DNA from 4 places in the Fictibacillus sp. UD genome. Region 4 is predicted to be linked to each of the others. Evidence: riboswitches for the same ligand, from Rfam matches in the RefSeq annotation. Region 4 holds a riboswitch; each other region holds the start of a gene.

Region 1 (7,867 bases), on a different contig from region 4:
TAGTTAAACACGCTCAAAAAGGAAAAGTAGTAACTCGGTTAAAAGGCGGAGACCCCTTCGTGTTTGGAAGAGGCGGAGAAGAAGCAGAAACACTTGCAAAAAGCCGTATTCCGTTTGAGGTGATTCCTGGAATAACATCAGGCATTGCAGCACCAGCTTATGCAGGTATTCCTGTTACACATCGAAACATCGCTTCAAGCTTTGCGGTCGTTACAGGTCATCGAAAAAAGGGTGAAGATGATGAACTGAAATGGGAGAGTCTAGTGAACGGTATTGATACGTTAGCGATTTATATGGGAGTGGGCAACCTAGGTTATATTTGTAAACAATTAACGAGACACGGAAAAAGCAAAGAAACACCAGTTGCCCTTGTTCAATGGGGATCTTTAGAGAATCAGCGAACCGTTACAGGTACACTGGATACGATTGAGGAAATCGTGGTTAGAGAACAAATTGAGAATCCGAGCATGATTATTGTCGGTGAAGTCGTTCGTCTTCGCAGTGAACTGAAATGGTTTGAACAGCTGCATGAAGAACCGAGTAAGCTTGCTGCCATAAGCGGGGCCTTGTAAATGAAGGCATTGCTCTTTATCTGTCATGGCACAAGACTGAAAAAAGGACGAATGGAAGCGGAAGAATTTGTGAGACTTTGTATGGCACAAGTTGATGTTTCAATAAAAGAGATTTGTTTTTTAGAGCTTGCTGAACCTTCTATCGCTCAAGGTTTTAAAACGTGTATACAAAAAGGTGCAACGAGTATCTCTGTTATTCCTGTTTTCTTATTAAGTGCTAATCATATAAAAATGGATATTCCGCAAGAACTTCACCACTTGCAGAATAAATATCCAGGAGTAGAAGTGATTTACGGGCGTCCCTTCGGTGTACATGAAGCCATTCCGCATTTATTGTGGGAGAGAATTATGAACAGTGCGGTCAAGCTAAAGAAAATTACACATATTCTCCTTGTAGGCAGAGGCAGCACCGATCCAGATGTTAAGCAGGACCTAGAAGCAATAGCGTCAAACGTTCAAAACCATTACGGAATCCCTAGCATACAAGTTTGCTTTCTAACTGGTTCAGAACCGAGCTTTGAAGAGGCTCTATGGAATAGTCGCGAGTTGTATGACCAAGTTATCGTTGTGCCGTATCTTCTATTTTCAGGGTTGTTAAGAAACGGGATGAAACATACGATAAGCCGCTATCAGCAACAATCTAAACAAATTGTAACTCTTTGTGAGACACTCGGCTACCATCCGATACTAAAAGAAGTTTTACTCACACGTATCAATGAAACACTTGAGACTAAGAAATATGCATTTTCTTAAAGTGCGAGGAATGCTATGTATCCCATACATGTAAACTTGTCTGGAAAAACTGTTATTGTAGCAGGCGGGGGTTTGGTAGCTTACCGTAAAATTAAAGATTTTTTGAATGAAGAAGCAATAATTACTGTAATCAGTCCAGCGGCTGTTAACGAAATTCAGGAATGGCATTCTGAACAAAAGTTAACTTGGATCGAAAGAGAAGTGAAACGTGAAGATTTGGAAGAAGCATTTCTAATCATTGCGGCTACCAACTCTAATGAAACGAACTCTTGGATCGCTTCTCATGCTAAAACGAATCAGCTCGTAAATGTGGCTGATCATTTGGAATTAGGAAACTTTATTGTTCCTAGTGTTATAAGAAGAGGTAGACTACTACTCTCTGTTTCAACTGGTGGAGCGAGTCCGAGTTTATCCAAGTCAATAAAAAAAGAGTTGCAGCAAACATTTAGTGAAGACTATGAAACGTATTTAGAATTTTTATTTGAATGCAGAGCTATTATAAAAAAGGAATATCCGGAAGCATGCCGAAGATCATTATTAAGAGAACTAACAGATTCCCGCTTTTTAAGTGATAAAGAAAAACAAAATGTCTATAAACAGGCATTAATGAACAAAGTTGATCGAAACCTAGCTAGTAAAACAACAAAAGAATAGACCTTATCAAGAGAGGTTGAGGGAGCGGCCCTATGATACCTCAGCAACCAGCAGCTTTTTAAGCTGAAATGGTGCTAATTCCTGCGAGTTCATTTGTAGACTCGTAAAGATAAGAAGACCCCGGCGCATAAGAAAAAGTCTTCTTTTATAGAAGGCTTTTTTATTTTTTATAAAGGAGGCTATTATGAGTTTAATCACAGACTTAGAACAAAACAAGATACTGATTGGTGATGGTGCGATGGGTACGCTTCTGTATTCCTATGGATCTGACTTTTGTTATGAGGAGTTAAATCTTTCTCAAGCAGACCAGATTTATAACATTCATCGTGCTTATCTAGATGCAGGAGCTAACATCATTCAAACCAATACGTATGCAGCGAACTATTCGAAGCTCGAACGTTATGGCCTTCAAGATCATGTAAAAGAGATTAATAAAGCGGCTGTTTCAATTGCTAGAAACGCAGCTCAAAATGAATATGTTGTGGGTACGATCGGTGGAATACGTGGTATTAAACCTAATAGCATCTCACTAGATGAAATCAAGCGCAGTTTTCGCGAGCAGTTATATTGTTTATTAATGGAGAATGTAGACGGCATACAGTTAGAAACGTATTATGACCTGCAAGAGCTTGAAACGGTTTTAGAGATTGCTAGAAAAGAAACTTCTCTACCTATTATTACTCAAGTGTCATTGCAGGAAGTGGGATTTTTGCAAGACCGTACACCGATCTCGGAAGCGTTGAACCGATTAGAGAACATTGGAGCTGATGTTGTTGGTTTAAACTGCCGTCTAGGGCCATATCACATGCTGAAGACGCTTGAAGAAGTACCATTGCCAAATTCCGCTTTCCTATCAGCTTTTCCGAATGCTTCGCTCCCTTCGTATACAGATGGCCGTTTTATATATGAAGGAGACGCTGATTATTTTAAAGAGTGTGCACATTTGTTTAGACAGCAAGGTGTACGTCTATTAGGTGGCTGTTGTGGTACAACGCCTGCTCATATTCGTGCCTTCTCTCAAGAACTTAAAGACTTAGAGGCTGTAACAGAAAAAGAAGTAAAGCAAGTAAAAAGAAAATTGGTTATTCAGTCAGCATCAAAACCTAACTACGTTCCACTTAGTGAAGAAGTTAAAAAAAAGCAATCCATCATTGTTGAATTAGATCCCCCGCGCAAGTTAGACACATTGCGTTTTATGGAAGGAGCAAAAGCCTTAAAAGAAGCGGGAATCGATGCACTTACCCTCGCTGACAATTCGCTTGCTTCACCTCGTGTATGTAACTCTGCATTAGGATCAATTGTTCAAAAGCAACTTGACCTTCGTCCGCTCGTTCATATTACGTGCCGCGACAGAAATTTAATTGGTCTTCAGTCTCACTTGATGGGACTTCACACACATGGAATTCATGACATACTTGCAGTTACTGGAGATCCTGCAAGTGTCGGAGATTTCCCAGGTGCTTCGTCCGTATATGATGTTACATCTTTTGAACTTATAAAACTTATAAAACAGTTTAATCAGGGTTTATCTCTTTCTGGAAAAGAGCTGGGAGAGAAAACTTCTTTTACGGTCGGAGCTGCTTTCAACCCGAACATCCGGTCCATTGACAAAGCCGTCGATCGTTTAGAAAAGAAAATTGCTTATGGCGCAGATTACTTTATAAGTCAGCCTGTTTTTTCAGAGGAGAGACTTATTGAAACGTATGAATCAACAAAACACATTGATAAACCAATCTATATTGGCATCATGCCGCTAACTTCATCACAAAACGCAGAGTTTTTACATCATGAAGTACCAGGAATAAAGCTTTCTGACTCTGTGAGGGATCGCATGAGCAAGTTTAAAGATGATCCTACTCAAGCCCAGAAAGAAGGTTTGCTAATCGCAAAATCATTATTAGACACAGCTATGGAACTCTTTAACGGCATCTACTTGATTACTCCATTCATGCGTTATGAACTAACTGTGGAATTAGCACATTATGCGAAAGCGAACCATCCATCACTACTAGCCAGGAGGTCACAGAATGCTTAAGTCATCAATCGAACAGCAACTGAAGTTAAAGATTTTAGTAATGGATGGAGCTATGGGAACAATGCTTCAAGAAGCAAAGCTTACACCAGATGATTTTGGCGGTGAAGAATATGACGGCTGTAATGAGTATTTAAATGTAACAAGACCTGATGTTATCCTGTCCATTCATCATAAATACCTTGAATCAGGTGCTGACATTATCGAAACCAATACATTCGGTGGAACGAATCTTGTGCTCGATGAATACAACCTGGGACATCGAGCTTATGAGATCAATAAGCTTGGAGCTTCCATTGCCAGAAAAGCAGCTGATGCTGTTTCAAGAAAGGAATGGCCTCGTTTTGTTGCGGGCTCACTCGGTCCAACAACAAAAACGCTCAGTGTTACAGGGGGTACGACGTTCGATGCTTTACGTGAATCGTATGCCGAACAAGCTCGCGGGTTGATTGATGGCGGGGCGGATTTGCTCCTATTAGAAACAAGCCAAGATATGTTAAATGTAAAAGCGGGCTATCTAGGGATAGAGAAAGCAATGAAACAAACAGGCAAAGAAATTCCCCTCATGGTGTCTGGAACGATCGAGCCGATGGGAACTACGCTTGCTGGTCAGTCGATTGAAGCTTTTTATATATCGTTAAAGCATATGAATCCAGTTGCAGTGGGATTAAACTGTGCAACAGGTCCTGAATTCATGCAGGATCACATTCGTTCCTTATCTCATTTGTCTTCAACAGCAATAAGCTGTTATCCGAACGCAGGACTTCCTGATGAAGAAGGAAACTATCATGAAACACCAGAATCTCTTGCTGCTAAACTATCTGGATTCGCGGAAAAAGGGTGGCTGAACATTGTAGGTGGCTGTTGTGGAACGACACCAGCTCATATCGCAGCACTTGCAAAAGTAATGAAAAACTATTCCCCGCGACAGGTGCAAGTAAACGAAACACATATGGTTTCTGGAATCGAACCTTTTATATATGATGATCCAACATTAAGACCCATCATGGTTGGAGAAAGAACAAATGTGATCGGTTCCCGGAAGTTTAAACGTCTCATTGCTGAAGGAAAGTTTGAAGAAGCTGCTGAAATCGCAAGAGCTCAAGTAAAAGGCGGCGCTCATGTACTCGATGTTTGTTTAGCTGACCCTGACCGCGATGAGTTAAGTGATATGGAAGAGTTTATGAAAGAAGCGGTTAAGAAAGTGAAGATTCCTTTTGTCATCGATTCAACAGACGAGGATGTATTAGAACTCGCTTTAAAATATTCACAAGGAAAAGCCATCATTAATTCCATTAATTTAGAAGACGGTGAAGAACGATTTGAAAAGGTGATCCCGCTTCTACATAAATATGGAGCGGCAGTCGTTGTCGGAACGATCGATGAAATAGGCATGGGTGTATCTGTCGAGCGAAAACTGGAAATCGCAAAGAGATCTTATGACCTTTTAGTTGATAAATATAACGTTTCTCCTTCAGACATCATATTCGATCCACTCGTTTTCCCAGTTGGAACAGGTGATGAGCAATATATCGGATCAGCGAATGCCACTGTTGAAGGCATACGCACCATTAAAAAACATTTTCCTGAGTGCTTAACCATCCTAGGGGTCAGCAACGTATCGTTTGGCTTGCCTCCTGTAGGGCGTGAAGTGTTAAATGCCGTATACCTTTATCATTGCACACAAGCGGGGCTGGATTATGCCATTGTAAATACAGAAAAGTTAGAGCGCTTTGCTTCAATCTCTTCTAACGAGATTGAGATTGCAGAAAATCTATTATTCCGTACAACTGAAGAAGCTTTATCTGTTTTTACTGACTTTTATAGAGGAAAGAAGAAAGAAATCAAATCAAAACTGCCGGATATGAGTTTAGAAGAACGGCTTCAATATTACATTTTAGAAGGAACTAAAGAAGGATTACATTCTGATTTGGAATTGGCTTTAGAAAAATATCCAACACCTTTAGCCATCATTAATGGGCCGTTGATGAATGGAATGAAAGAAGTAGGACGCCTATTTAACGAGAATCAGTTAATCGTTGCAGAAGTCCTTCAAAGTGCAGAGGTAATGAAAGCATCTGTATCTTACTTAGAGCCTCACATGGAAACAAGTGATGAGTCTGCATCAAAAGGAAAAGTACTACTCGCCACCGTTAAAGGAGACGTTCATGATATTGGCAAAAACCTGGTAGACATCATACTAAGCAACAATGGGTTTAAGGTAGTTGATTTAGGCATTAAAGTAACATCACAAACTTTAATCGAAGCAGTTAAAAAAGAAAAGCCAAATATTATCGGACTCTCCGGTTTGCTAGTAAAATCCGCTCAGCAGATGGTCTTAACTGCAAATGACATGCGTGAAGCGAATATATCAACACCTATACTTGTTGGAGGCGCAGCACTATCAAGGAAGTTCACTGATACAAAGATATCTAAAGAATACGAAGGAATGGTACTTTACGCGAAGGATGCAATGGAAGGACTTTCAATTGCAAACCAAATTCAAACACCAGAAGATTACGATAAACTGGCTGTTGAACTTCAGGAAAGGAAAAAAAGAGTCGTGTCTGATGCAGGAAGTTATGAAGGTTCTTCCTCTGTTGCAACAGCTGTAAGGATTCGGTCAAAAGTATCTCAGACTGCTCCAGTTTTCGTTCCGATCGATACCAAAAGACATATTCTAAGAAATTACTCATTGTCTCACATTCAGCCATATATCAATTTACAGATGCTATTAGGACATCATTTAGGTATTAAAGGGAAAATATCACGATTGCTCCAAGAAAGAGATGAGAAAACCCTTCAAATTAAATCAGTTGTAGACGCACTGTTAATAGAGGCGAAGGAAAAGAATTTAATCACTCCTTCAGCGATGTATCAATTCTTTCCAGCGCAAAGTGATGGGGATTCTGTACTCATTTATGATCCTATTGATCATCAAAGAGTTATTGAGACTTTTGATTTTCCGAGACAAAACAAAGAACCATATCTTTGTATAGCGGATTACTTAAAATCAAAAGAAAGCGGGGAAATGGATTACGTGGGTTTCTTTTCAGTAACAGCTGGAACTGGAATACGGGAGCTAGCTTCAGAACTTAAACAGGAAGGCCGTTTTCTTGAAAGCCACGCACTTCAAGCATTAGCTTTAGAAACAGCAGAAGGTTTTGCAGAATTGGTTCACCAGCAGATGCGAGATCGCTGGGGTTTTCCAGATTCAGTTGATTTTACGATGAGAGAACGGTTTTCCGCACGCTATCAAGGGCAGCGATTTTCCTTTGGGTATCCTGCATGTCCCGAACTTGAAGATCAGCAAAAGCTATTCAAACTGATTCAGCCTGAGGATATCAGTATTCAATTAACAGACGGCTGCATGATGGAACCCGAAGCTTCCGTTTCTGCCATTGTATTTGCACATCCTGAAGCGAGGTATTTTAATGTGTTAAGTTGAACAACAGCACCTTTTATCAGGTGCTGTTGTTTTTTCTTAAATTTTCATGCAATTAAGATAATTTATTTTGAATCCATTTCTTTATCCTTTATGATGATAAAAAGAGAGGAGGAGTTATGTTTATGAAGAACATCGACTTTTATCTACCTACCATCATACGAGCTGGAAATGGTGAATTTAAAAAAATGGGGATACACTTAAAAGAAGTTTTAGATGGAAATCGAATCTTTATCGTGACAGACCCTGGTATTGAGCAAACGGGGTTCGTAAATCAAGCTATTCAAATGTTAGAAAAGCAAGGGTTTGAAACCCGAACGTTTAATAAAGTAAAGCCAAATCCGCGTGATATCGATTGTAAAAATGGTGGTGAAGATGCGAAAGATTTTCGTGCCGATGCGATATTGGCAT
Region 2 (7,867 bases), on a different contig from region 4:
AATTCTATATATCATGAGCACCTCGTATTGTCTGAAGGCCTTTACTGGCTAGGAGGGTCGATCTTTTCACTTTTTATGTCCATCTTCCTAGTTCATTATAAGATGGAGAAAGTGATTGAAAAGATTTTCGTTCCTTTACTGATTGCTGGTACGCTCATATGTTCAATTGTTTTTGCCCATAGCGCTGTTCAGCTTTTTAGAGATAAAACAGCTTATGATCATGAGAAATTTCAAAGTGTTGAAGGGATTCCCTCTAAAATTACGTACGATGGTTCGAAAAACGGCAGAGATTTTGTGGCAACCATTACAATACAGGGAACAACTCTTCATTTTGCTCAACAATCTATTCTAAGATCCAGTTTTATAGAGAAGTATAAAAATAAACCTCTAAAGCTAGCCTACCTGCCTAGAAGCAAGTATGCAGTAGCAATAGAGGTATTAAGTGAGCAACAATAGAGAATTAAGCCCTTACTCGATTTACAGAAATTAACATCAAGAAAGAAATTCCAACAACACTTGCTACCCACATCCAGGCAAGATCCATGTTACCAGAGTCAATCGCTATGTAGATTGCGGTAGATACCGTTTGCGTTTTTCCAGGAATATTCCCCGCAAACATGAGAGTTGCACCGAACTCTCCCAAAGCTCGGGCAAAACTTAAAATGGCACCGGATATGATGGCCCTAAGTGCTAAAGGAATGGATATCCTCATAAAAACATGCCATTCATTCGCTCCATCTACACGTGCCGCATTTTCAATATCTCCGTCAATGGACTCGAAACCCGATTTTGCCGATTGATACATGAGAGGAAATGCAACAACCGAAGACGCGATTACTGCGGCCCACCATGAAAACATGATCGGCTGGTGAAATAACCATTGTATGAGTTGCCCGACTGGACCATTTCTCCCGAATAAAACAATCAGAAGAAAACCAACGACCGTAGGCGGCAGCACTAATGGCAGTAAAAAGAACGTTTCAACAACAGATTTCCCTTTAAATTTTTTGTGAGCCATCATCCGTCCAAAAAATAAACCTGCAGCGATTACGAGGATTGCCGCAACTAGTGCAATTCCTAACGACAGTTTGACTGGTGACCAAAAGTCGATCGCCATCTAATTTTCTACCTGCTTAAATCCATTGTCTTCAAAGGTTTTGATCGACTCTTCTTTTTTCAGGAATTCATAAAACTCCTTGGCTTCTTTCTGGTGTGAGCTGTCTTTAATAACACCAACGGGGTAGACGATAGGTGAATGTGTTTGCTCGTTTGCGGTTGCTGCAATTCTTACTTTATCCGAGATCACGGCATCTGTTTTATAAACGATTCCAGCGTCTACGTTTCCCGTTTCTACATAGGTTAATACTTGACGCACATCTTTTGCATAGACCATTTTCTTTTCGGTCTCGTTCCATAGATTTAAGTTTTCAAGTGTTTCTTTCGCGTACGTTCCAGCTGGCACAGACTCTGGCGTTCCGATTGATATTCGGTTGGCTTTCGGTAAATCCTCAAACCTGTTTATTTTTGAGTTGGTTGAAACGATTAGCACCAATTCGTTACGCAAAAGATCTGTTCCTGAGTTTTCTTCGATGAATCCCTCTTTTACAAGTTCATCATATTTATCTTCTGCGGCTGAGAAGAACAGATCAACAGGTGCACCTTGTGCGATCTGCTGTTGCAGTGCTCCTGACGCTCCAAAGTTATATGTAATCTTTACATTCGGATGTTCTTTTTCATAGACAGCGGCGACTTCATTTAACACATCCTGCAAACTAGCTGCGGCTGATATGGTAAGTTCCACTCTGTCTTGAGATTTTTGTTTGTTCAATTGATCTTGCCCCTGTCCTCCGCATGCCGTTAAAAATACGATGAGCATCGTTAGGCAAATCATCATATGATACCTTCTTCTCACTTCATTTCTTCCTTCCACAGCAATGTCTGATTACATTTGATTATAGCAAAGCATTAGCGGAAACTCTTCTATTGTACTTGCTTTCATTTTTGTAAAGTGACTTTCAAATAAAAGAAGCCGCCATTAAGGAGGATTCTCCTTCGTGACAGCTTCTTCTTCGCTTACTCTGTTACTGCAAGTACAGACCCTTTATACTCTTTGTCGATAAAGTCTGTGATCTCTTTTGAGTGAAGCACTTCTAGCAATGTTTTGATTGCTTTTTTATCTTTGTCTCCTTCACGAACCGTGATGATGTTCGCAAATGGTGATTCAGACCCTTCTAGTGCGATAGAATCTTTTTTCGGATTCAGATCAGCATCAATCGCAAAGTTTGTGTTGATTACAATCGCATCGCCTTCATCGTGTTCATATGCCTTCGTTAAAAGGCCTGGGTCAATGTCTGCCACAAATTCTAAGTTCTTCGGATTTTCTACAATATCACTTAGCTGCGCTTCATAGCCTTTTCCTTCTTTTAGCTTGATTAGTCCTTCTGCTTCAAAAATGGAAAGAATTCGACCGTGCTCAGCTACTGAGTTACTTAAGATAATTTTCGCGCCTTTCGGAAGATCCTTTAATGACTTATGTCTTTTCGAATAAACTCCCATAGGCTCGAGATGAACCGCACCTGCGTTTTCAAACTTGTACTTTGGATTGTCCTTCACTTGCTGTGTTAAATATGGAATATGCTGAAAGTAGTTCGCATCGATTTCTTTTTCATAAAGTGATTTATTCGGCAGAATGTAGTCTTGGAATTTAACGATTTCTAAGTCAATTCCTTTTTCTTTCAAAAGTGGTTTTGCTTCTTCTAAGATTTCAGCATGCGGTACGTTCGATGCCCCAACGACGAGCTTTTCGGTTTTCTCCCCGCCATTTGCTGCTGATGATCCACAAGCTGTTAACACAAACACTGCCAAACTTGCGAGTAAAACTTGAATGATTCTTTTCATGATCTAATCCCCTATCCTCTAGTTCTCTATATTTTTGTTTGATAAAAACTCTTCAAGAGGCAGCATGCAAAAAGCCTTCTGAGCTCATAAAAGAGACAGAAGGCTTCTCGAAAAAAGATCCGATTTCCTCTCATCTCTCAGCGTGACCGCTGTTAGATTTAGCACCGTTTCCATACTGACTATTCAGTACGAATGGTTGCCGGGTTTCATAGGGCTAATTCCCTCCACCTGCTCTTAATAAGAGTGTTCATATCAAATTACTTTGTATTATTACAGGAAATCCATGTAATGTCAAACACTTTTTTCGAATTATTCTGAACTCCTTGTGTTTCTTAATTCTGTCGTTGCAGCAATGGCAACACTCACCTTTTCTCTTAAGGGAGATAAAACCGACAACCTCGCACACAAAGAATATTATTAAATCCAGAGGAAATGCTAGGAAAATAACTTACTTCAAAAACGAGTGGGTGCCACACGTGAACTTTTTTAAGAAAAAGAAAAAACAGCCCGAACCAAAACAGACCAATAATCGAGATTCTTTAACCTTTCAAGAGTTGATGCAAAAATTAAGTGCTTCTGCCGACTTTTCAACCGTTAAACAATCATCTGCGAGCACATTTTATATCTCATATTTTAAAACTCTCGTAAACCCGGAATTTGTTCACCGTGATTTATTGCCTTATATCACAGATCTTCCCCTAAAAAATCTGGATGATGTACAGAAACACTTGCCTTTAGATGGCATAGTAAAAACGAAAGATGTTCGCGATATCGCAAACAAGGTAACAGAAGGCTTTATTCTTTTACAGATGAATAAAGAGGATACAGAATGTCTGATGATACCCAGTCTTTCAACAGAGAATAGGCAAATCTCGATTCCAGAAACCGAGTTCAGCGTAGTTGGTCCTAAAGAAGCATTCGTAGAATCACTCGATACGAACTTGAACCTCATACGAAAAAGACTGCCGATTCCAGAGTTTATAGTTAAAGAGGTGCGCGTTGGTAAACTCACGAAAACAAGAGTTGCCATTATCTACATAGATGGAATCGCTGATCCTGAAAACGTAAATACGGCGATCCAACGAGTCAATGATATTGAATATGATCATGTTGTAGACAGCTCTTATATCAACCAAATGATTTCTGACAATGGAAACTCACCTTTTCCACAGCTGATTGACACTGAACGTCCTGACCGTGTGGCGAGTGTATTGGCGGAAGGAAAAGTTGCCATTATGGCGGACGGTTCACCACATGCACTGACAGGACCAACAACAATCGTTGAGTTTTTCTCAGCCTTTGAAGACTACTTCCTAAACTGGGTTTTAGCTTCTGCTTTTCGTTTGATCCGTTTGATGGCAGTCATGTTTTCCGTGTTATCCACACCACTTTATGTCGCGGTTTTAACGTTTCATTATGAGATGATTCCTGAAAATCTGTTGGCGACACTTGTCGCGTCACGAAATGATATTCCTTTTCCGCCTATCCTTGAGGCAATGGTATTAGAACTTTCAATCGAGCTGCTGCGCGAGGCAGGAGCGAGACTGCCAACTAAAGTCGGTCAGACGATCGGGATCGTAGGCGGTATTGTTATTGGAACGGCCGCTGTTCAAGCTGGACTCACAAGCAATGTTCTCTTGATCATTGTCGCGTTAGCCGCGCTCGCATCTTTTACAACACCTGTTTATCAGATGAGTAACACGATCCGTCTGCTGCGCTTTCCCTTTTTATTGTTTGCACAATTTTTAGGTGTTCTTGGTGTAACAATTTGCTTTGCTTTCATCTTATCTCATCTGTTGAAGTTAACGTCACTTGGCAGACCATATATTGCGCCGCTTTATCCGCTGCGTATGAACGATTTGAAAGATGCCCTCATTCGTATGCCGTTCAGTTCGCAATACAACCGTCCAGTCTCATTAAGACCTAGCGATAAAAAAAGGATGAATAAGAAGCGCTCAAATGAAAAGCATGATATAGAGGACTAAAAAAGAGGGGTATGTATGTCTCAGATTAGTGAAAACAAACAGATATCACCCTATATGGTTTTTTACATGGTCACGACGATGCAGGTTGGTGTTGGTATCCTCGGATTCGAACGGTACATCGCAAAATCTGCAGGTCATGACGCTTGGATCGCAGTAGTGCTTGGAGGCCTATCATTCAACATAATCATTTGGATGATTTATCGCATTCTTTTAAAAGAGAATACCGATATAGTTGGCGTTCATCGCAATTTGTTTGGAAGATGGGTTGGCGGTCTGTTAAGTTTACTCTTGCTGCTGTATTTCATCTCGACAGTTATAACCGTTTTAAGAACCTATATCGAAGTGATTCAAATCTGGATGTTCCCAGAGCTCGGGACAGGGGTAATCGCCATCCTCTTTTTGGTGCTTGCCTATTCATTTGTAGTCGGAGGCATACGAGCTGTTGCTGGATTAGCAGTATTAGGATTTTTCATAACACTGCCTCTATTTTTATTAAAATATTACGCTCTTAAAGATGCTCATTATACAAATCTTTTGCCTATTTTTGACCATTCAATCACTGAGATCTTAGCGGCAACGAAAGGCGTTACACTTAATTACTTAGGATTTGAATTGATCTTACTGTACCTGCCGTTTCTGAAACAACCGGAAAAGTCTCAAAAATGGGCACACTTTGGCAATCTTTTTACGATATTCACCTACTTTATCACCATATTCGTTTCGTTTGTTTATTACAACCAAGAGCAGCTGCAGCACACAATCTGGGCAACACTCACTCTTTGGAAAATCGTGGACCTGCCTTTTGCACAGCGTTTCGAATACGCAGGAATCGCACTCTGGCTTTTCGTTATCTTGCCTAACCTATGCATCGGGTTGTGGTCTGTCAGCCGCGGCCTGCACCGGTTATATAAAATCAAGCAAAAAAGTGCGTTACGAGCATTACTTTTGGTCGTCTTTGTTTCATGTATCCTTGTCATCGATCGGCAGCAGGTAGACATCCTGAACAGCAGTGTTTCTAACATTGGCTTTTACATTCTGTACTTCTACATTCCGTTCCTTTTTGTGATCCAGCTTATTTTGACAAAAGTGAGGAAAACAAAACATGGTTAGAAAATATTTTGTCATCATCATTTCAGTATCCTTACTCACCGGTTGTTTTCCGAGTAAAAGAATTTTAGAAGACATCCAGCTCGTATCAGCGGTCGGCTATGATTATCACTCTAAAAACAAAGTTGAATTAAACGCGATGGTCGCCATTCCTCAAAGTGGAGAAGATGTACCGCCTATCTCTCAAGTGTTTACTACAATAACACATACGAGTAAAATGGCGAGAGCTCTCGAACAAGCCGAATCGCCAAAGCCTTTTCAAGTCGGCCGTTTAGAGGTTGCCTTGTATGATAATCGTTTAGCGGAAAAAGGCATCTATAAATTGGTTGATACCCTGCAGCGTGATCCTGCTTTAGGACGTGATCTATACTTGTCTGTCGTTCAGGGAAGTACGAAACCGCTGTTGGATCAGAAGTACCCACTTAGTGAAACACCTTCTAAATATCTGTTTCAGCTTTTACAGCAAAATATGCGTTCTAATATCCCAGACTCCAATCTTCATCGCTTTTTGTACACCTTTTACGGAAAAGGAATGGATCCTAACTTGCCGTTATTAGAAAAACAAGGAGATCGCATCAGGGTGAAAGGAACCGCAATCTTAAAAGATGATAAGATGGTCGGGCAACTTAACCTTGAAGAATCCTTTATGCTTAAATTGCTAATGGAATCGTTTGAACGAGGGATTTATGAAGTGAAATTTACCAAAGATCGTTTCTTCACCATCCAAAACATCTCATCAAAAGCAGAGTACCATATTAAGAATGTCAAACAGTCTCCTGCAATCGACATCGTGGTTAAAATTAAAGGGCGTATAAGTGAAGCACCGAAAATCCCTGTCAGTAAACCACCTCTTGTCGAACAGCTTGAACGGGCAACTGAAAAAGAAATGAGTGAAAAAATTAACAAAGTGGCTGATAAGCTCCAAAAGTGGAAAGTAGACCCCATCGGCTTAGGCGATCTGGCGCGGAGCCGAACGAGAGGATTTAATTTTAAACAGTGGGAAAAGCAGTATCCAGAGATTCCGATCAACGTAAAAGTAGATGTGGAGATCGTTCAAGCTGGAATTACGGAGTAGAATGTTGACTGAGATTGTATGATGATTTATACCGCTTCGTCCTCGTTATTTAGGACGATGGCAATTGTTGATTCGTGTCGAAAAACGGATAAATTATTTTATACGCGGATATATTGAGGCTATCCGCGGAATTATTTATTCTATCCCCGGAATTATTTCTATTTACCTTGGAAATAAGTTGAGGGAGAGCAAGTGTAAATATATGTGTTCGTTTAAAACGAACATTTCCTCAAAGTGTTTTTTTCGAGCGTACAATAATGGACTAAAAAAGAAGCAATCACTCTAAAATGCGCATCATCAGAGTGAAAGCTTCTTTTTTACATCAATTTATAATAAAACGGAGGTTAAGCCCCTCCATTCACGCCACCTGCACTGGATTGTTTGCATTTTTCAATCGCGTTAACGCCCATAACAACGGCGATCAGTTCTTCTGTTCGCAATACATCCGAATGATTCATTAATTCATATGCTGCTGATTGAAAGAAGCCGCTTACTTTTTTGAAGGTTGCCACTTCCGCCTTATTATCATCAAGGATGGTGTATTCTTTTGAAAAGGCAGGGGACTCAATTTCGTACGTATGGTCATTGGTTGAGTATCGATAACGCTTTGAGAAAAATGCAAATGAAGACTTCACCTCACCCAATTCCGTCCCATCAGCCTGGGTGATGATCCATCTGCTCGAAAAAAACGGAAAGGCACCTTCAACAACAACCTCTCCTTTTTCATTCTCTACATTCACACTTGAAGAGAATGCACTTTTCAAATCAAGTTCACCTAGCTTTTCTTGGGAACCATTATAAA
Region 3 (7,867 bases), on a different contig from region 4:
TAATAGACCTACTAAAAGTCCAATCACAATTGGGATTAGAATGGCGATGATCGTTTCCTGGCGATACAGTACAAGAGCTGCGGCACTCGTAACGGTTGCAAGGCTAGCAGTTGAACCTACTGAAAGGTCGAAGCCTCCGACAATAAGAGAAATCGTTACACCGATCGCCAGCAATGTAATGATAGAAACGGAGCGCAGAATATCAGTAAAGTTTTGATAGCTTAAGAACTTGTCATTGGCAAGACTAAAGCCAATTACTGTTAATAAAATAACAAGAAGTGTTCCGTATCGATAGAGAAAGGGAAAAATCTTCTCTTGAAATGTGTATTTTGTTCTGTTTATGTCATTCTCTACATGTTCTTTATGAACGTACTGTGCCATAATGACCTCCTGTTGCATATTGCATAATTTTTTCGGTAGTAGCCTCTTTCTTGCTCAGTTCTCCAGCAATTTTTCCATCGTACATGACGAGGATCCGGTCACAAAAAGCGAGCAGCTCCTGGATCTCACTCGTGAAGTAGAGGATGCCTTTTTTGTTTTGCGCTAAATTCTTAATGCACTGAAACACATCTTGCTTTGCTCCTACATCGATTCCTTTTGTTGGCTCATCAAAAATGAAAACCTCTCCGTCATTTAATAGCCACTTTCCAATAGCAGCTTTCTGCTGATTACCGCCGCTTAAGTGATTAAGAAGCAGAGATGACTTTTGTGTCTTAATACCAAGCTGTTTGATCCATTTTTCAGCTTCAGCTTTTTCTTGTCTTTTTTGAATGAAACCAAACTTCGTAAACTGTTTTAATACAGGAAGCGTTAAGTTTTCCACAACATTAAAATCAACGAGTATGCCCTCTTTGCGGCGTTCTTCTGGAACAAACCCAATGCCTGACGAGATGGCTTTTAGAGGGTTCGTAATTCTTATCTTTTTACCTTTAATAGATAGATAGTCACCTGATGGGTCAGCGCCGAATAGAGCTCTTGCTGTTTCTGTTTTTCCTGCACCAACAAGGCCAGCTACTCCAACGATCTCTCCTTCTCGTACTGACAATGAAATACGTTCACTTGTAGCTGGGACGTTAAAATTCTTAACTTCTAACAGGGTATCTCCCAAAACGCGGTCTTCATCGTCATTTAAAAGTTCAACCAGTTCGTTTCCTAACATGGCCCGCACGATTTCTTCCGATGTACATTTAGAAGTTTCATTTTGAAGCGTGACGTAGCCATCTTTTAAGACCGTAACTTGAGTTGAAAGCTCCATTACTTCGGGTAATCGGTGGGAAATATAGATAATTCCGACGCCTTGATTTTGAAGTTCGCGAAGTACGCTAAAAAGGTGTTGAGCTTCTTTCGTGCTAAGGGCAGCTGTAGGTTCATCGAGAATAATAAATGAAATTTCACGAGATAGAGCTTTTGCAATAAGAACTAACTGCTTTTCAGCTAATGAACAATGAGAGAGGGGAAGAGAGGGATCAAGATCCAAACCAACTCTTCTTAAAAGTTCCTTAGCCCGTTTATGCCGTTTTCTCCAAGAAAAGAATGCCGGTCCCGTGATGAAAGCATTCATCGTAACGTTTTCTGCAATGCTTAAGGAAGGAACAAGAGCTGTATCGACCTCTTGCACAACCATTTCAATGCCAGCTTCCTTAGCATCGGCAGGAGTTTTAAAGTGCTGTTTATTATCATCTATCGTGATGATGCCCCCGTCTCGTTCATAATCACCGGATAAAATTTTCATTAATGTACTTTTTCCTGCACCATTTGCTCCTAAAAGAGCATGGACCTCACCGCTAGCTACGGTAAAGTCCACTCCTTTTAGTACAGTTTGATCACCAAACGACTTTTGTATAGAAGTTAATGAGAGTATAGTCATTATTGATTAGCCTTCTTTAAGTTTTCCATCCAAGGTGAAGTGCCAGCTTCTGATTTACCCCAGCCTTCCACGTACTTACCGATCTCATCCATGGAAACTTTAGATTTTGGAAGATCTTCTTTTTCAACAAGATGAGGCTGAACGCTATAAATTTGCGGCGTTTCTTCACCTGCAACTTTTTGATAGAGGAAGCGTACTTGCAGCTTTCCAACATCAGCAGGATCTGTTGCTGCAGTGGATACCCATGGGCTGTTTTCTTCTTGCATCAATTGAAGATCTTCATCACTTAAATCGATTCCGTATACTTTGATCTCATCGCGGCCAGCTTGCTGAATCGCACGAGTTACACCTTTAGCAAATTCATCCCATGGCGCAAATACCGCATCAATATCACCTTTGTTCGGGTACTTTTGAAGAAGAGCTTCCATCTGAGATTGTGTATCAAGAGCAGTGTTCTGCGTCGCCGTACCAAAACGTGCGATTTCTTTTATAGAGGGATAGCGTTTCTTAAAAGCCTCATACATTACGTTTCTTCGTTCCATCGGTGTAAAACCGCCAACCCACACATAGACGATCTCACCTTTACCGTTCAGGTCTTGAGCCATCGATCGAAGAGCATTCCAAGAGAGGCTATAGTCATCCTGGTCGATTACAGTAACACCTGGAATGTTGATGTCGCTATCAAACGCGACTACAGGAATTCCTGCTTTGACCGCTTTCTTTACACTTGGAGCGATTGCATCTGCACGTCCATGGTCGATTAAAATCCCATCAACCTGCTGGTTAACCGCTGTTTCGACGTAAGCAGCCATTTTTGAAAGGTCGTTATCAGCGTTGTAGATCTGAACCTCACCACCGAATTCTTCAACCTGTTTCTTCACGCCGCTAATATATTGCGAAGAGAATGTCCCGATTGAAAATTGATTAATGGATGCGATCTTTAATGGTTTTTGAAGCTGATCTGGAACTTCACTCGATGCTGCTGCTGACTTGGTTTCTTTAGATTTTGATTCAGTAGCTGATGCTGGTTTTGTTTCTGTTTTATTTGTAAGTGCATCCTGTTCACTTGTGCACCCTGTTAAAAGCAGAGATGCTGTCAGGAAAGCTGTTGCTAGTACTTTGTAGGGCTTCACTTCTGTTCCTCCTTTAGTGTTGATAATGCTTCTGTATAATTGCCGCTTACGATGCCTTTTTCCGTAATGATGGCTGAAATGTATTCCGCAGGCGTTACGTCAAAAGCGGGGTTGAATACTTTAATCCCTTCAGGTGCAATGCGGATACCGTTTAGATGAGTAACTTCTTCTTCAGGACGCTCCTCAATAGGTATGTCATCACCGCTTGCCGTTCTAAGATCTAAGGTAGAGAGGGGGCAGGCAACATAAAAGGGGATGCCTAAAGCTTTAGCTTGCAGAGCAAGGCCGAACGTACCAATTTTATTTGCCGTATCTCCATTTGCAGCTACACGGTCACAGCCTACGATTACCGCTTTAATGTTTTTTGTTTTTAACGTATGTGCTGCCATATTGTCAGTAATGAGCGTCACATCGATATCATTTGCCTGAAGTTCCCAAGCAGTCAGTCGAGCACCTTGCAAAACAGGCCGTGTTTCGTTCGCGTAAACCGATAGATCCCATCCTTTTTCTTTTGCGAGATGAAACGGAGCTAAAGCGGTTCCGTATTTGCTTGTAGCGATAGCGCCAGCGTTACAAATCGTCATTACCGCATCTCCATCTTGCAGAAGGGACAAGGCATATTCACCAATTTTACGGCACGTATTCTCATCTTCTTCTTGAATGGAAAGAGCTTCTGTTTCAATTCTTTTCTTCGCGCCTGTAACTGATGATGCTTCTTGAGCTGAAGCGACGACACGATCGATCGCCCAAAATAAATTAACAGCAGTTGGACGGGAAGAGGCAAGATAGTCTCTTTGTGTTTGCAGTTTTTCTAAAAACTGCTGAAGATCATTTTCTTTTTCTGTATTGCTCCATAGCGCAAGACCGAAAGCGGCAGCTATACCGATCGCGGGAGCTCCGCGAACTTTAAGCTTTGATATTGCATCCCATACATGTTCAATCGTTGTTACATTCAAGTAAACGGTGTGGTGGGGAAGTTGTTGTTGATCCAATATAAGCAGATGATCGCCTCTGTAACGAACAGAAGGAACCCATTTTTCAGCTACAGTCATTTCTTAAGCACCTCTAATCAAGTCAGTCAATTCTGTGATGTTTGTAATTTTACTTTGGTTTTTAATAAGAGCACTTCCAAGCTCTAATGCTTTTTTCTTATAAAACAGTTCCACTTCTTTTTGCGGAATGGTGTCAAGGTCTGCAACATGGGCAAGACCGATTGTTCTTCGGATGATTTCACAGCCTGCATAACCGATTGCTTCTTGGAACGTTTTTTGTAAGAAGTTCTCTAAAACGCCTTCTGTCTTAGCAAAAGGATCCGTCGCTTTCTCGTTCCACAGCTGTGTAAATGTTTCGCTGTACGTATTCCACGTCTTCTCGATCGTTTGTAAAAGGTAAGACTGTAAAGATTCACGATTGAACGGCTCTTTTGCATGAGCGTTCTGTGACAGATGGTTAAGAGCTAGATTCGCTATAAAGTGAGCGATATCGAAACCAGCAGGTCCGTAGAAAGCAAACTCAGGATCAATCACTTTAGTAGAATTATTTTTAACGAAGATACTGCCTGAATGAAGATCACCGTGAAGCAGGATCTCAGCTTTTGTTAAAAACGTAAATCGCAGTTGAGCTACTTCTCTAAGCAGTTCTTTGTCATTCCAAATTTTTTCGACTTCATTTTGAAGTTCAGCGGGGAAATCGTTCGTATCATGATTAAAGAACGGATCTGTAAACACTAAATCTTCGGTAATCTTGCAAAGTTCAGGGTTTGAAAAACGTCCAACTTGTTCTTTTTTCTCAAATGGATGCAGATAAAAATCACTGGAATAAAAAGCTGTTTTAGCAGCAAATGTTCCAATATCCTCAGCCAAAGTTGGGTATGTGTGACCTTCAATGAGTCCTTTGCGAAGGATTACATGATCCGACAGATCTTCCATGACCGTAACAGCTAATGTTGAATCTGAATAATAAACTTTTGGAACGAGGTGTGGAACCGATTCAGCTTCTTTTAAGAGAGCTTCACTTTCAATTCTTGCTCGGTCAAGTGTAAGGGGCCAGCTTTCACCAACCACTTTTGCATAGGGAAGTGCTTGTTTAACGATTAATGCTTTTTTTGATTCTGGGTTTTCGATATGAAAAACTAAATTAAGGTTGCCATCACCGATTTCTTTAACAGACAAGCTGTTTTGTTCAGCTTCATCAAAGAAATCTAGAGGCTTCACGACTTCAAGGACTGTTAGTTCGTTTAACGGTTCATATGTAGGTTTTACTTGTACGCTCATTTTTTGTTTCCCCCCGGAATTTATTTGAAATAAAAAGCTGTTTTTGTATAGCATTGTTGCTCTTGAAAGTGGTTGATTTCCGTTACAGGATGCTCGCTTTCCGGGGGGCGTGCGGTGAGCCACCTCTGCGCGTTGCGCACATAGGTGTCTCACCTGTCCCGCTTATCCTCCAGGAGTCTCGCACCTTACACTTCAATCAACTTGCAATGAAGAGAATTTGCTAAACCATCACAAGCAATTTCTAAGAATAGAATAGATACAAATAAAAAGAGCCTCTTTTCGTATAAGAAAAGAGGCTCGGAATGTTAGTTCTCCCGCGCCTCTTATCTTAGCAAAACATGTTGTTTTGCCGGAATTAGCACCGTGCCATACGCTGAAATCATATCAGCGGCTCCCCGTATAATGCGGGCGCCCCATCTCACAATGGTATTACGGTCGGTTGCTGGGTTTCATCGGGCCATATCCCTCCACCTGCTCTTGATAAGAGACCAAATTATTCGTTTTTTTAATGCGTGTTAATATTCGCGCAATTCATAATCGTTATACTACAACGTGATAGGAAGGTCTGTCAACAACAAATTTTTAAAAAAATTAATAAAGATCGGTTCGTCGATCGTTAAATACTGGAACCTTCAAACGGACCTCGTCTACTAAACTCGGAGAAATATCTGCTGTCAGAATCTCCTCACTATGGGTAGAAGCTTCAGCAATGATATCTCCCCAAGGATCAATAATCATGGATTGACCAGCAAACGTGTTGTTTGGATCTTTCCCGACACGATTACACGCGACAACATAGCATTGATTCTCAATAGCACGCGCGATAAGAAGTGCTCTCCAGTGAGTCTGTCTTTGGATCGGCCACTGTGCCGGAACGAACAAAATCTTTGCTCCATTAACAAACGGTGCACGAATCCATTCTGGAAAACGAATGTCATAACAGATTGCAGCAGAAGAAAGATTGCCGTCAATTGTAAACAGACTGCTGTTTTTTCCAGGTGAGATGTATTTCTCTTCTTCCATTAGCGTAATCAGGTGAGCCTTTGAATAAGTGCCGATATGCTCTCCGTTTCGGTTAAAAGTAAGGGATGTATTGTATACAGAGTTGCCGTCCCGAAACGCGACAGATCCACCGACAATATTAATATTAAGCTCTTTTGATAGTTTGCTTAGCCAGTTTTTAGCACGCTCTCCATAGTGATCACTAATCTGATCTAAGCGAGTTAAGTCATATCCTGTATCCCAAAGTTCTGGCAGAATAATCGTATCAGGATGATGCGCATTTACCGTCTCACGTATTTTATTTTCAATGTGTTCATAGTTTTTATCAGGATTGCCATACTGGACATCTACTTGTATACAGGCAATTTTCATAATTGGACCCCCATCGTGTAAAAAAGTCTTTACAGAATTTCCTTAAGCGTATAACATAACTGATTAGAATTTCAAGAACATTCAAATTAGACTGGAAGTGATCGATGTGAAACGTTTTGAACAGGCCGAAGTAATGGGGAAGCTGCCAGAGCAATTTTTCGCCAAGCTTGTAAAAAAAGTATCTCACTATGTAGAACAAGGCTATGACGTTATTAATCTTGGACAAGGAAATCCAGATCAGCCAACGCCTCAGCATATTGTTGAAGCTCTAAAAGAGGGGGCTGACAGACCTGATTATCATAAATACTCACCGTTTCGCGGACATGGATTTTTGAAGCAGGCAGCTGCAGATTTTTATGAACGAGAATATGGTGTGTCACTCGATTCAGAGAAAGAAGTTGCCGTACTCTTTGGTGGAAAAGTGGGTTTAGTAGAGTTATCACAGTGCTATTTAAATCCAGGGGATGTTGCGCTCGTTCCGGACCCAGGATATCCGGACTATTGGTCAGGTGTAGCGATGGCAGGAGCGAAAATGGAGACGATGCCGCTTCGCCAAGAAAACGATTTTTTGCCGCGTTATGATGAACTTTCAGATTCGGTACTTGATACAGCGAAACTTATGTTTTTAAACTACCCGAATAACCCGACAGCCGGCGTAGCAACTGAAGCGTTTTTTGAAGAGACGATCGAGCTTGCTAAAAAGCATGATATTTTAGTTTGTCATGACTTTGCGTATGGTGCGATTGGTTTTGATGGTGAAAAACCAGTAAGCTTTTTACAAGTTGAAGGAGCAAAAGACGTCGGGATCGAAATTTATACGCTTTCAAAAACGTACAACATGGCAGGATGGCGGGTAGGTTTTGCTGTCGGAAACGAGTCTGTTATCGAATCTATTAATCTTCTGCAAGACCATTTTTATGTGAGCTTGTTTGGAGCGGTGCAGCATGCTGCAGCAGAAGCGCTTAACGGATCACAGCAATGTGTGGATGAATTGGTCGATACTTATGAACGCCGCCGTGATGCGTTCATCGGGCGTTTGAATGAAAACGGATGGAACGTTGAAGCACCAAAAGGATCATTTTTCTGCTGGCTTCCTGTACCAGAAGGATACACATCTGAAACATTCGCAGACTATTTGCTGGAGAAAGCCCACGTTGTAGTCGCACCAGGAATCGGATTCGGAAGTGAAGGCGACAACTATGTCCGCGCTGGCCTTTTGA
Region 4 (7,867 bases):
AGGCGACAAGATTAAAACGATGGACGATGAACTGCGTCAAGTAGAAGAAGACCTTCACGGTATCATGCTGACGCTTCCTAACCTGCCGCATGAAAGTGTTCCTGTTGGTGAGACAGAGGATGATAACGTTCCAGTTCGTCACTGGGGTGAAGTACCTGAGTTTGCATTTGAAGCAAAAGCACACTGGGATATCGCAACGTACTTAAACATCGTTGATTTTGAACGCGGAGCGAAAGTGACTGGCAGCCGATTCGCTTTCTACAAAGGTCTTGGAGCACGATTAGAGCGTGCCTTAATTAACTTTATGATGGACCTTCACGAAGACGAACACGGTTATACAGAGGTTCTTCCTCCGTACATGGTAAATCGTCAAAGCATGACTGGTACAGGACAGCTACCAAAGTTTGAAGAAGACGCGTTTAAAATTCGCGAAGAAGACTATTTCTTAATTCCAACTTCTGAAGTTCCTGTAACGAACATGCACCGTGAAGAGATTTTAACAGCTGAAGAACTTCCGATCACATATGCAGCGTACAGCGCATGTTTCCGTTCTGAAGCAGGTTCTGCAGGACGCGACACGCGCGGTTTAATCCGCCAGCATCAGTTCAATAAAGTAGAGCTTGTTCGCTTCGTTAAGCCAGAAGATTCTTATGATGAGCTTGAAAAGCTTACAGGACACGCTGAAAAAGTACTGCAGCTTCTTAACCTGCCGTACCGTGTACTCAGCATGTGTACAGCTGACCTAGGATTCACAGCTGCTAAAAAATACGATATTGAAGTATACCTGCCGAGCTACAGCGAGTACCGCGAGATTTCTTCTTGTTCTAACTTTGAAGACTTCCAAGCGCGCCGTGCTCAAATCCGTTTCCGCAGAGATGCGAAAGGGAAGCCGGAATTCGTTCACACGCTTAACGGATCTGGATTAGCAATCGGACGCACAGTCGCTGCGATCTTGGAAAACTACCAGCAAGAAGACGGCACGGTTGTGATTCCAGAAGTGCTTCGTCCTTACATGGGTAATAAGGAAGTAATTAAGTAAAATGAAGAGAGGGAAATTCCCTCTCTTTTTTTGAATTTTTTTCTCAAAAAGCGTTGACACTATATTTGTCCTCATGTTAATATAGTTCTTGTCAGTCACACGGAGGTATACCCAAGTCCGGCTGAAGGGATCGGTCTTGAAAACCGACAGGGGTTTAACGACCCGCGGGGGTTCGAATCCCTCTACCTCCTCCATATACATATTCAAACCACTTGATCTTGCATCAGGTGGTTTTTTTGTTGTGTTTTTATATGCATGCTAGTCGAATTTTGCAGAGACTCAATTCTATAAATTTAAACCCAATAACATAGCATTCAGACCCAATAATCTTTAAAAAGACTCAATAAAGTTTCATCAGACTCAATGCTGTTATTCAGTAAAAAAATCGTTCCCTTTCCATTACAGCGATGTAAGCGCTAACACTTTAAAGTGATAAAATTTAGTATTGACAGAACTTTTAGACAGGGAGTATGATGACAACTATACTTAATTCAATATGAAATGCTTATTAAGAGAGACCGAGGGATCAGGCCCTATGACGTCCGGCAACCTCCATCATGGAACGGTGCTACTTCCTGCAGAATGATAGGTTCATTCTGGAAGATAAGTCGATGATTGCTTATTCGCCCTCTTCCATAGAATGAAGAGGGCTTTTATATATGTTGAGGGGGATGACAGATGATCGAGGTTAGAGAGGTAACCAAAATATATAAAGCAAAAGGAAAAGAAATCGTTGGTGTGAAGAATGTATCGCTATCAATAGACAAAGGAGAGATCTTTGGTATTGTCGGCTACAGCGGTGCCGGAAAAAGTTCGCTACTTCGCTGTCTCAATTTATTGGAAAAACCAACATCAGGGGACATACTCATCGACGGAGTATCGATAACCGCGTTAGGGAAAAAGGAGCTTCGAGAAGAGCGGCTTAAGATCGGCATGATCTTTCAGCACTTTTATCTGATCAGCGCAAAAACCGTTTTTGAAAATATCGCGTTTGCTTTAAAAGCGGCAGGAAAAACAAAGGATGAGATCAATCGCAAAACACAAGAGCTGTTGAAGATGGTCGGATTAGAAAATCAAAAAGATCAATATCCTTCTCAGTTGAGTGGCGGACAGAAGCAGCGAGTCGGTATCGCGAGAGCTCTAGCCAATGACCCGAAGGTATTACTTTGTGATGAAGCTACATCTGCTCTTGATCCGAATACTACAAAGTCCATCCTTTCACTTTTAAAATCAATTAATAAAAAGTTAGGAATTACGATTGTACTCATCACGCATGAGATGGAAGTCGTAAAGGAGATTTGCCACCGTATGGCTGTCATGCAGGATGGGGAGATCATCGAGTCAGGTGATGTTTATAACATTTTTGCAAATCCCGAAAAAGAATTAACGAAAACATTTATCAGTTCCGTTATACAGATGGATCTGCCGGAACCATTGCTGAAGAATAGAAAAGGTACCGTGATCAAGATTCAATTTAAGGGAGCGATCGCAGAAGAAGCCGTTGTTTCTGAGCTTTTCCAAAACTTTAAAGTAAAAGGAAATATCCTTCATGGAAAGATTGAATATATCCAGGAAACGCCGCTCGGAATCTTTATTATGGAACTGATTGGTGATGAGACAGAGGTAAAACGAGCGATTACTTATATTGAAAGCCGTATAGAAAATCTTGAGGTGGTGAAGAACGTTGCTTGATTCAATATTTAACATTCTGCCAGATTTAAATAAGGCATTTTTTGAAACGTTGTATATGGTCGCCATATCACTAGGTGTTTCATTAATTGTGGGATTACCCCTTGGAATTATCCTGTTTGTTACTGACAAAGGTTTGTTGTTTGAGAACGCGTGGATCAAGCAGATAGCGGGTATACTTGTGAACTTGATCCGCTCTGTACCATTCATTATTTTATTAGTTGCATTATTACCCTTAACACAATTAATCACCGGAACAACAATTGGACCAACAGCAGCATCTGTCTCTTTATCAGTTGCAGCCATTCCGTTCTTTGCAAGGCTCGTAGAAACTTCTTTACGAGAAATCGATAAAGGAGTGATCGAAGCGGCAGTTGCAGTGGGTGCAACGCCATGGATGATCATTCGGGAAGTTCTCCTTCCAGAAGCGAAGCCAGGAATTGTTCAGGCGATAACGGTCACCGCAATCAGCTTACTTGGCTATTCAGCCATGGCCGGTATCGTCGGCGGCGGAGGGATCGGAGACTTCGCAATCCGCTTTGGTTACTATCGCTACGACAACACGATCATGCTCACAACTGTCGTATTACTAATCGTCATCGTCCAGCTCATGCAAGTCATCGGAGACGGCGCAGCGAAGGCTGTGAATAAGAGATAATTTTTTTCACTAAAGGTAAGAGGCGATAAAGGCTTATCTTTAATCGGTTTTAACGAGACACCATCGAAAAGTTGGTTGAAGTGGAAGATGCGAGACTCCTACGGGACGAGCGGTCAGGTGGAGACTCCTAATGGCGCAAAGCAGGCTCACCGTACGCCCCGTGGAAAGCGAGCATATGGAACGGAAACCAACAACATACAAGAGCAACTAGTATTTTCAAAAACATATAAAGGGGATCAACATGAAAAAAATCATACTTTCACTACTAACTGCACTGCTAGCTTTTGGTTTAGCTGGCTGCTCATCTTCATCAGATGCATCTAAAGACAAGGAAGTGACACTTGGTGCAACAGCGGGACCATATACAGACATGGTCAACAAAGCGATCAAGCCCTCCCTTGAGAAAAAAGGATATAAAGTTAAAGTGATCGAATTCAGTGATTACATTCAGCCGAACATGGCACTTTCTAAAGGAGATCTGGACGCTAACCTTTTTCAGCACAAAGTCTATATGGAGAATTTCGCTAAAGAAAAGAACTTAAAGCTTTCAGAAGTAATCATAGTTCCAACAGCACCGATGGGACTATATTCCGATAAGTTTAAATCTGTTGATGAGATTAAAGAAGGCAGTACGTTAGCCATTCCGAACGATCCTGTTAACTTAGCGCGTACCTTGATCATGCTTGAAGATGCAAAGCTGATTACGATCAAAGAAGGTATTAATCAACTGACTGCATCTGAAAAAGATGTTCAAGATAATCCAAAGAACTTAGTATTTAAACCATTAGAAGCGGCCCAGCTTCCACGTGCTGTACAAAGTGCGGATGTTGCAGCAGTTCCTGGTAACTTTGCTCTTGCTGCCAAAATGGACTTGCTTGATGCCATTCAATTAGAAAACATGCCGGATACGTACCGTAACCGTGTTGTTGTAAACACAAAAGACGTAGAATCAACCTTTGCAAAAGATATTAAAGAAGTGGTGGAGTCCAAAGAGTTTGAAAAAGTGATTGATAAGGAGTTCAAAGGCTTCGGAAAACCCGAATGGATGAAGAAATAGATAAAGCAAAACCCCGGACTCATAGAGTTGAGTTCCGGGGTTTTCTATGTTTATATGCGAACTTCTCGTTTCGCTTCAATTTTTTGTGCAATCTTTTCTACGATATGATCAATCGATTCAGGATTTTCTCTTAGGTCGTAGTCGTTGATGTTTACTCGCAGCACAGGACATGAATTAAAGGACGTAATCCACTTTTCATAGCGATCGTACATTTCTTCCCAATAAGAAACAGGTGTTTCTTGCTCCATCTTGCGGCCGCGTTTTTGAATACGAGCTAGAATATCATCAAGAGAACCTTCTAAATAGATCAAACAATCCGGCTGTGGAAAGTATGGTGTCATGACCATCGCTTCAAAAAGGTGAGTATATGTCTCATAATCCACTTCTGACATATTCCCTTTATCAAAGTGCATGCGTGCAAAGATCCCTGTATCTTCATAAATAGAGCGGTCTTGCACGAATCCTCCGCCATAATCGAACATTCTTTTTTGCTCTTTAAATCGCTCAGCTAAAAAGAAAATCTGCAGATGAAAACTCCAGCGTTTAAAATCATGATAAAAGTTTTCTAAGTATGGGTTGTTATCGACTTTTTCCATGGATGTACGAAACTTTAATTTTTCAGCTAGTGCATTTGTAAAGGTCGATTTACCTGCTCCGACCATCCCTGCTACTGTAATGACAGCATCATTTGGAATGCCGTATTGAATTAGTTTGTTCATCGCGCAACTTCTCCTTTTTTCAAAGTTGCATCGATTAAGGAAAAGATTTTCTCTTTATCCGTTTCATACGCAACAAAATCTAATTCGTCTCCACTGAAGGTCAGCACCGGAATCTCAGGGTGCTCTTTCTTAAAGGCAGACATAAATGTATCATAATCAGCTGCAAGTTGTTCTAAATAAGCTGGCTCCATGTTTTGCTCAACAAATCGTCCGCGTTTACGAACACGGTCTAAAAGTGTATCTAGACTCGCATTTAAGTATATGATCATATTTGGTACAGGCATGTCTTCTGTTAAGATATCAAAGCACTGCATATATTTGTGAAGATGACCGTCTTTTAGCGTACGTCCGGCAAAAATACGGTTCTTGAAAATATGATAATCAGAAACGACAGGGACCTGCTTTGAAAGAAATTGACCATTAATCTCTTCAAGCTGTTTATACCTGTTACAAAGAAAAAACATCTCGGTTTGAAAACTCCACTCATCAATGTTGTCGTAAAATTTTCCGAGAAAAGGATTTTCCTCTACAATTTCTTTTAATAATTGAAAGTTATAGTGCTCTGCAATGGCTTTTGCCAGTGATGTTTTCCCTACGCCAATCGGCCCTTCAACTGCGATAAAGGGGGTTGAACTCATCTTCCTTTTCCTCCCTTTCAAATAACAAACGAAAAATTACAGACAAAGAATATTGTAGCATACGTTTGGAAAAGGTGGATAGATTATCGGTTAAAAACTTCAATAAAACAGCTTAATACATTGTTTTTTGTTTATCATTCTCAGCCTGTTCTATGATTGCCTGAAGATCTAACTCACCACTAGGAGTGATATCAGCGTTTAACGTCTTTTCCATAAGCAGCAATGCTCTTTCGTTATCCTCTTCTATATTAGAGGCTGAGCAGTCAGAAGGTACATGAAGGGTGAAGCCTCGCATATAAGCGTCGTTAGCGGTAAAAAGGACACAGATGTTTCCTGCTACGCCGCATAGGATCAGTGATTGTATACCCAGTTCATTTAACAACGTTGATAAAGGTGTCGAAAAAAATCCAGAGTGCTTCGGTTTAATAACAAAATAATCGTCTTCGTCCGGCTGTAATGCTTTCACAAACTCCCCTCCAGCTTGTGCCGAACAGTATTCCACAAGTCTTTGCTTGTCTGACTGCCACTGTCCAAAATTGTCATTCACGTAGATGATAGGTATGCCTGCTTCTTTTGCCCGTTTCTTTAAATCAACAATCTTATCGGCTATCGGCTCAGAAGTTTTTAACAAAAGCGGCGCTTCAGGAAAATTAAAGTCATTAATCACGTCAATAATAAGCAAAGCGACAGGGATTTTCTTCTCATTTTTCTGTTGATGTGCCAAAACATATCCCTCACTTTCTTTTTAGGTTGTTATCTAAATGCTCTTATATAAAGGTTATTGCTTTTATTTACCGTCCTCACTGAAAAGTTGATTGGAGTGCAAGGTGCGAGACTCCTCGAAAATTGAACTTCAAATTTTCTTCGTGCGATGTGTCGCTGCCGAAGCCTTCCTTGTCCTGCGGGACAGGCGGGCAGGTGAGACACTTAAGAGTGAAACGTAACGAATGTGGCTCACCGTCTGCCCCGCGGAAAGCGAAGCACCTGGAACGGAAATCAACCACTTTCAAAATCAACATTGATTCCCAAAACAGCTTGTTATAAAAACATTCCTTTCTTTATTATTAGCAAAACCTCTTGTATAATCTCTTACAACTAAAACTTTGGAGCGAATTTATGGAGATCTTAGAAAAAGACGAATATTATATGGAGCTTGCTTTAAAGGAAGCGGAAAAAGCAGCAGATATCGGGGAAGTTCCAATCGGCGCTATTTTAGTAAAAGATGATCATATATTGGCAAGTGCTCATAACCTGCGTGAAACAGAACAACGAGCGATTGCGCATGCGGAACTTTTAGCGATCGATCAAGCGTGCAGGGAGACAGAGGCGTGGAGACTTGAAGGCACGACTCTTTACGTAACACTTGAACCTTGTGCGATGTGCTCAGGAGCCATCGTTCTCTCAAGGGTAAGCCGAGTTGTTTATGGAGCGGCTGATCCTAAAGGAGGCTGCGCAGGGACATTGATGAACCTTTTGCAAGAAGATCGCTTTAATCATCAATGTGAAGTGACCTCAGGTGTTAAAGAGGAGGAGTGCGGTCAAATTCTTTCAAGTTTTTTTAAAAACCTTCGCGACAGAAAAAGGAAGGAAAAGGAAGATAGAAAGAAGGAGCTTTAGAGCTTGTACGGTTGATTTTTTTTTATAGGCATAGTATACTAATTCTTGCACATTCGATTGTGCATCTAACAATGTTATACACTTTGTCGCGCTAGATGGGGAGGTAGCGGTGCCCTGTACTCGCAATCCGCTGTAGCGAGGTTGAATTCCTCTCCTCGGCTAGTTCAACGTATGGTCTGACGGACGTAAGTGGTGTTGATGTCCGGGTCCTGCGCAACGGAGACCCATGAACCCTGTCAGGTCCGGAAGGAAGCAGCAGTAAGTGGACCACTTCGTGTGCCGTGGGGCAACCTGGACTGAGCTAACTGCGTTTGTACGCATAGGTTGACTATTCCAAAGAGAGGTGCGCGGCATTCTTATATATAAAACATCAACTCACCCTTGTCTCAGGGGTGAGTTTTTTGTAATGTTTCAGTATAATAAAGAAAGAATATAGTGTTAAAAGGGAGG

The links. Region 4 has a riboswitch for S-adenosylmethionine ahead of P8610_RS19975 (methionine ABC transporter ATP-binding protein). Riboswitches for the same ligand answer to the same signal wherever they lie in the genome.
Region 1: linked by a shared signal. The riboswitch ahead of P8610_RS06805 (bifunctional homocysteine S-methyltransferase/methylenetetrahydrofolate reductase) and the one ahead of P8610_RS19975 (methionine ABC transporter ATP-binding protein) in region 4 are both predicted to bind S-adenosylmethionine.
Region 2: linked by a shared signal. The riboswitch ahead of P8610_RS04780 (MetQ/NlpA family ABC transporter substrate-binding protein) and the one ahead of P8610_RS19975 (methionine ABC transporter ATP-binding protein) in region 4 are both predicted to bind S-adenosylmethionine.
Region 3: linked by a shared signal. The riboswitch ahead of mtnK (S-methyl-5-thioribose kinase) and the one ahead of P8610_RS19975 (methionine ABC transporter ATP-binding protein) in region 4 are both predicted to bind S-adenosylmethionine.

Annotation. Positions count from the first base shown of each region.
Region 1 is NZ_JARUHH010000003.1:96,262-104,128, forward strand. Features, by position in the region: gene cobA (uroporphyrinogen-III C-methyltransferase) at 1-572, shown strand, start outside; gene P8610_RS06795 (sirohydrochlorin chelatase) at 573-1,325, shown strand; gene P8610_RS06800 (precorrin-2 dehydrogenase/sirohydrochlorin ferrochelatase family protein) at 1,341-1,979, shown strand; SAM riboswitch class I at 1,980-2,095, shown strand; gene P8610_RS06805 (bifunctional homocysteine S-methyltransferase/methylenetetrahydrofolate reductase) at 2,164-4,014, shown strand; gene metH (methionine synthase) at 4,007-7,459, shown strand; gene P8610_RS06815 (iron-containing alcohol dehydrogenase) at 7,582-7,867, shown strand, end outside.
Region 2 is NZ_JARUHH010000002.1:227,099-234,965, forward strand. Features, by position in the region: gene P8610_RS04765 (hypothetical protein) at 1-456, shown strand, start outside; gene modB (molybdate ABC transporter permease subunit) at 461-1,117, opposite strand; gene modA (molybdate ABC transporter substrate-binding protein) at 1,118-1,912, opposite strand; gene P8610_RS04780 (MetQ/NlpA family ABC transporter substrate-binding protein) at 2,074-2,898, opposite strand; SAM riboswitch class I at 3,026-3,142, opposite strand; gene P8610_RS04785 (spore germination protein) at 3,375-4,883, shown strand; gene P8610_RS04790 (GerAB/ArcD/ProY family transporter) at 4,899-5,993, shown strand; gene P8610_RS04795 (Ger(x)C family spore germination protein) at 5,986-7,065, shown strand; gene P8610_RS04800 (hypothetical protein) at 7,410-7,867, opposite strand, start outside.
Region 3 is NZ_JARUHH010000012.1:38,062-45,928, reverse strand. Features, by position in the region: gene P8610_RS15875 (ABC transporter permease) at 1-381, opposite strand, end outside; gene P8610_RS15870 (sugar ABC transporter ATP-binding protein) at 362-1,867, opposite strand; gene P8610_RS15865 (sugar ABC transporter substrate-binding protein) at 1,867-3,000, opposite strand; gene mtnA (S-methyl-5-thioribose-1-phosphate isomerase) at 2,997-4,052, opposite strand; gene mtnK (S-methyl-5-thioribose kinase) at 4,056-5,273, opposite strand; SAM riboswitch class I at 5,594-5,760, opposite strand; gene P8610_RS15850 (carbon-nitrogen family hydrolase) at 5,865-6,647, opposite strand; gene P8610_RS15845 (pyridoxal phosphate-dependent aminotransferase) at 6,754-7,867, shown strand, end outside.
Region 4 is NZ_JARUHH010000025.1:6,679-14,545, forward strand. Features, by position in the region: gene serS (serine--tRNA ligase) at 1-1,039, shown strand, start outside; tRNA gene P8610_RS19970 (tRNA-Ser) at 1,141-1,233, shown strand; SAM riboswitch class I at 1,542-1,649, shown strand; gene P8610_RS19975 (methionine ABC transporter ATP-binding protein) at 1,718-2,731, shown strand; gene P8610_RS19980 (methionine ABC transporter permease) at 2,724-3,386, shown strand; gene P8610_RS19985 (hypothetical protein) at 3,474-3,710, shown strand; gene P8610_RS19990 (MetQ/NlpA family ABC transporter substrate-binding protein) at 3,628-4,443, shown strand; gene P8610_RS19995 (deoxynucleoside kinase) at 4,494-5,162, opposite strand; gene P8610_RS20000 (deoxynucleoside kinase) at 5,159-5,800, opposite strand; gene P8610_RS20005 (cysteine hydrolase family protein) at 5,913-6,524, opposite strand; gene tadA (tRNA adenosine(34) deaminase TadA) at 6,917-7,417, shown strand; RNA gene ffs (signal recognition particle sRNA large type) at 7,504-7,768, shown strand.